DNA from 2 places in the Streptomyces sp. 796.1 genome. Region 2 is predicted to be linked to the other one. Evidence: riboswitches for the same ligand, from Rfam matches in the RefSeq annotation. Region 2 holds a riboswitch; the other holds the start of a gene.
What was found. Region 2 has a riboswitch for cobalamin ahead of ACMA1D_RS01675 (cobalamin biosynthesis protein). Riboswitches for the same ligand answer to the same signal wherever they lie in the genome.
Positions count from the first base shown of each region.

Region 1 (2,379 bases), on a different contig from region 2:
TGTGCCTGTTCAGCGTCGGCGATGGCCGCTTCGGTCTCCGTGCGCCCGGCCAGTGGGACGCGGGACTGCACGGTGCCGGTGTTGGGGTCGTGGACGTCGGCAAACAGGCCGGAGGTGCCGGGTGTGCGCTTGCCGCCGATGAAGTGGGTGAGTTCGTGGACCATGGGAGGGTGCTCTCCTCAGGTGGGAACCGGGATGGCACGGCAGGCCGACCGACCGCCACCGGATGGGTGTGCGGCGTCGGATGCCGTGGGACGCGAAGGCCGAAGAGCCGTCACGGAACGTCAGGAAGTGGCGTGTCTACGCCGTGCGTTCCGCCGATTCGCCTGGGTCATGGGTAGCGACCGGTGCCATGCGTGTCTGCTCCATCCTCGTGGAAACACGGACCATCCCGCGGCCGGTATCCTGACTCCCGGATCAGCGCGCGCACCCCGCCTTCCCGACGGACGGTCCGTCAGTGGCGTTCCATCTGCTTGAGCACGCACTCCCCGGTCACAGTGGCGGGACCGCGCCGGAATCGCACCGGCTTCCCTGACACCGCGGGCCTTGGCCACGAACATATAGTTGGACGTCCAAGTAAGTCCACCCCCTACTCCCCCGGTTGCCGACCGGCTCACCCTGCCGGCCCACCCGGTGGCCCAGCCCCGCCCGGCCAACAGTTGGCGCGCCGCGCCAGGCCGTCGACCGTTCCTTGCCCGCCCCCGATGTACGGCTCTGACCTGCGCGGGCACCGAGTCCGACGGGTCTGCACGGGCCACCGGGGCACCCAGGCGGGAGGCGTCAGGCACCGCGGGGTGTGCCGGTCCGGCGCACCAGCCAGCGCCTCACCACAGGTGGCCCACCTCACCCACGCCGGCTGGATCACCCGTCCCACCGGCCGGCGTCTGCGGTTAGGCTGACCGGCGCAGCAGGTTCGCCCCGTCCGCCAGGCGGGAGGCGTCGCAAGAGGGAACCCGGTGGGAATCCGGGACTGCCCCGCAGCGGTGAGTGGGAACGACAGTCGTCATACGCACTGGGTCCAGGTGGCCCGGGAAGCGACGGCCAGTAGGTGTCTCGTACGTCAGGGACGCGCCCGCGAGTCCGAAGACCTGCCCGCTGCCCGCGCCCGGGCCACCGTGCGCGGTCGTTTCGGTGACCTCGCGGGAAGGTCGGCGTGCCCACCGGGTGAGCGGTTGTGCTGTCGTGGCGCAGGCGCGGCCATCCGGCTGTTCACTCCTTCGCCCGCCCGGTCTGCCGGGACCTCAGGGATTCATCTCGCGAAGGAGATCTCCGTGACAGCGAAGTCCGCAGCCGCGGCAGCACGGGCCACCGTGTACGGCTACCCCCGACAGGGGCAGGGCCGGGAGTTGAAGAAGGCGATCGAGGGTTACTGGAAGGGTCGGGTGGACGCCGACGCCCTCGCGGTCACCGGCGCCGGCCTGCGCGCCGACGCCTGGCGCCAACTCGCCGCAGCCGGCATCCACGAGGTGCCCACCGGCGACTTCTCGTACTACGACCACGTCCTGGACACCACCGTCATGCTCGGCGCGATCCCCGAGCGGCACCGGGCGGCCGTCGCGGCGCATCCGCTGGACGGCTACTTCGCCATGGCCCGCGGCACCCAGCAGGTGGCGCCGCTGGAGATGACGAAGTGGTTCGACACCAACTACCACTACCTCGTACCGGAGTTGGGGCCGGACACGGTCTTCTCCGCCGACTCGACCAAGCAGGTCGGCGAGTTGAAGGAAGCTCTTGCGCTCGGCCTGGCCGCCCGGCCGGTACTGGTGGGGCCCGTCACCTACCTGCTGCTGGCCAAGCCGGCGCCGGGGGTGGCGGCCGACTTCGAGCCGCTGACCCTGTTGGACCGGCTGCTGCCGGTGTACGCCGAGGTGATCGCCGACCTGCGGGCGGCCGGTGCCGAGTGGGTGCAGTTGGACGAGCCGGCCCTGGCGCAGGACCGGACGCCGGCCGAACTGAACGCGGCCGAGCGCGCCTACCGGGACCTCGGGGCCCTCACCGACCGGCCCAAGCTGCTCGTCGCCTCGTACTTCGACCGGCTCGGCGACGCCCTGCCCGTGCTGGCCAAGGCGCCCGTCGAGGGGCTGGCGTTGGACTTCACCGAGGCCGCCGCCGCCAACCTCGACGCGCTCGCCGCGGTCGGTGGGCTGCCCGGCAAGCGCCTGGTCGCCGGTGTCGTCAACGGCCGCAACATCTGGATCAACGACCTACAGAAGTCGCTGTCCACCCTCGGCACCCTGCTCGGGCTCGCCGACCGCGTCGACGTCGCCGCCTCCTGTTCGCTGCTGCACGTGCCACTGGACGCCGGCGCCGAACGCGACGTCGACCCGCAGATCCTGCGTTGGCTGGCGTTCGCGCGGCAGAAGACCGCCGAGGTCGTCA
Region 1 is NZ_JBLIWA010000044.1:50,968-53,346, reverse strand. Features, by position in the region: gene ACMA1D_RS26200 (CoA-acylating methylmalonate-semialdehyde dehydrogenase) at 1-164, opposite strand, end outside; cobalamin riboswitch at 378-570, opposite strand; cobalamin riboswitch at 944-1,090, shown strand; gene metE (5-methyltetrahydropteroyltriglutamate--homocysteine S-methyltransferase) at 1,272-2,379, shown strand, end outside.
Region 1: linked by a shared signal. The riboswitch ahead of metE (5-methyltetrahydropteroyltriglutamate--homocysteine S-methyltransferase) and the one ahead of ACMA1D_RS01675 (cobalamin biosynthesis protein) in region 2 are both predicted to bind cobalamin.

Region 2 (2,379 bases):
GTGGTGACCGCCGCGGTGCGCAGCGTGGCACCGCCGCCCACCGGCGCGGCGCTCGCGCAGCCCGCCCCCGGCGACCAGTCGGCCGCGGAGTCCAACGCCGAGGCTGCCGCCGAGCCCGCACCCGACGCGCCATCCGCCCCTGCGGACGCGTCAGCGCTGGTCGACGCGCTCGCCGCCGAGCAGGACGGCGCGCTGGCACCCGCCCCCGGCCTGACCCCGGCAGCCGCCCCGGCACCGGCGACGGCTGCGCCCGCCGCTCCGGCCTAGCCGACGGGGGCGGCGCCCGCGCCGCCCCCGTCAAGCGGACGCCTTGGGCGACGTACGACCCGGGCTCCACGGACGATCACAGATCACCGCAGACACCGCAGACACCGCAGACACCGCAGACGATCGAAGGAATCAGCGCCATGAACATCGACTGGGCCGCACTCGGCGAGGTCTTCGGCGTGAGCCTGGTGGTGACCGTCGCCCTGGTGGGCGTGTTCACGCTCGGCATCGTCGGCACCTCGGCCAAGCCGGCCGAAGACGCCCCGGGCGCCACCGGCGCCGCGGGCACGGCGAGCACCGTGGGTACGGCGAGCACCGTGGGTACGACGGGTACCAGCGCGCTGGCCCGCTCCGGTGCCTACCTGTGCTTCGCGCTGTGTGCGGCGGCGGTGGGGTACGGCATCCACCTGATCGTGGCCTGAGCGCCGGTGCCGCCCCGCGGTCTCCCGCGGCCGGCACCGGCGAACGGCCACGGCCGCACCACCCGCCCCCTGTCCAGCCGGCCACCTGGCCCAACCGGCTGACCGCTTCCGCCCGATCGACCGCCGGTCCACATCCGCAGGGGCCGCGGCGGATGGGCTGCGGTCGGGCCGCGCCCCACCACACCCAGCCCGCCGGGCAGGGTGCGACCGAACCGTGTCGCGCCCCGCCCGGCGGGCCTCTGTGCAGGTCAACCGCGAGTTGACGGCCGTTCCCGGGGCGTGGTGGACTTCCGGGGCCAAACGGCGACAGGAGAGGAAGCCGGTGCGAGTCCGGCGCGGTCCCGCCACTGTCACCGGGGAGCGCTCCCCCAGCGCATGGCCACGGCTCGTACACCGCGGGCTGGAAGGCCGGGGTGCGGCGTCGATCCGGGAGCCAGGAGACTCTCGCCGCCGATCACGTCGAGCCAGGGCGCGGACCCTGAGTGAGGACACACCACCATGGCCTGCCGCCGTCCAGCGCCCCCTGCCGCCCGTGCGGCCCGCCGCCGCCCACACCGGTCGGCGTGCCGGCCCGCACCGCTCCCCCGCCGAGGCACGACGGCGGGCTGACCGATGCGTACCGACCCCCTTGCGTACGCGTACGGCGCCGTCATCGGCTTCCTGGGCGACCGCGCCCTGGGCGACCCCCAGCGGGGCCACCCGGTGGCCGCCTTCGGACGTGCCGCCGGCGCCGTGGAGCGACGGCTGTGGCGCGATCACCGCGGGCACGGTGCTCTGCACACCGCCGTGTGTGCGGGCGGTGCCGCGCTCGTCGGCGCACTGCTGACCCGGGCGGCGCGCGGCCCGGCCGGCACCCGCCCGGCGGCTCCGCACACCCTGTCGACCGCACCGGCGGGCAGGCCCGTACCGGCCTCCCCGGTCTCCCCCGTCGTCCCTGCCAGCCGGGCCACGACGGTGCGCCAGGCTGCTGCGCCGCGCCCGAGCACCGGCCGCCCGGTCAGCGCCGCCCCGCGGGCGCCGTACCCCCTCGCCCGCATCTCCTCGCCCGCCCGCGCGCGCGAGGCCGCGCTGACCGCGCTCGCCACCTGGGCCGTACTCGGCGGCACCACGCTCGGCCGGGAGGCGCGCACCATCGGCGCCGCGCTGACCGCCGGGGACCTCGACGCGGCCAGGGCCGCGCTGCCCCGGCTGTGCGGGCGCGATCCGCAGGCCCTGGACGCCCAGCAGATCGCCCGGGCCGTCGTGGAGTCCGTCGCCGAGAACACCTCCGACGCGGTGGTGGGCGCCCTGGTGTGGGGCGCGGTCGGCGGCGTCCCCGGGCTGCTCGGCTTCCGTGCGGTGAACACCCTGGATGCGATGGTGGGCCACCGCTCGCCGCGCTACCTGCGGTTCGGCTGGGCGTCCGCACGCCTGGACGACCTGGTCGGCTGGCCAGGTGCCCGGCTCACCGCCGCGCTCGCGGTGCTCGCCGGGCCCGCCCCCGGCCGCGCCTGGCGCACCGTACGCCGCGACGCGGGCAGCCATCCGAGCCCCAACGCCGGCCCCGTGGAAGCCGCGTTCGCCGGCGCGCTCGGCGTGCGGCTCGGCGGCACCCTCGCCTACGCAGGCCGCGTGGAGCACCGTCCGGTGCTGGGCGCCGAGCACCGGCCCGTCGAGGTCGCCGACATCGAGCGCGCGGTGCGGCTCTCGC
Region 2 is NZ_JBLIWA010000002.1:64,619-66,997, forward strand. Features, by position in the region: gene ACMA1D_RS01665 (anion permease) at 1-267, shown strand, start outside; gene ACMA1D_RS01670 (hypothetical protein) at 408-689, shown strand; cobalamin riboswitch at 1,001-1,133, shown strand; gene ACMA1D_RS01675 (cobalamin biosynthesis protein) at 1,302-2,379, shown strand, end outside.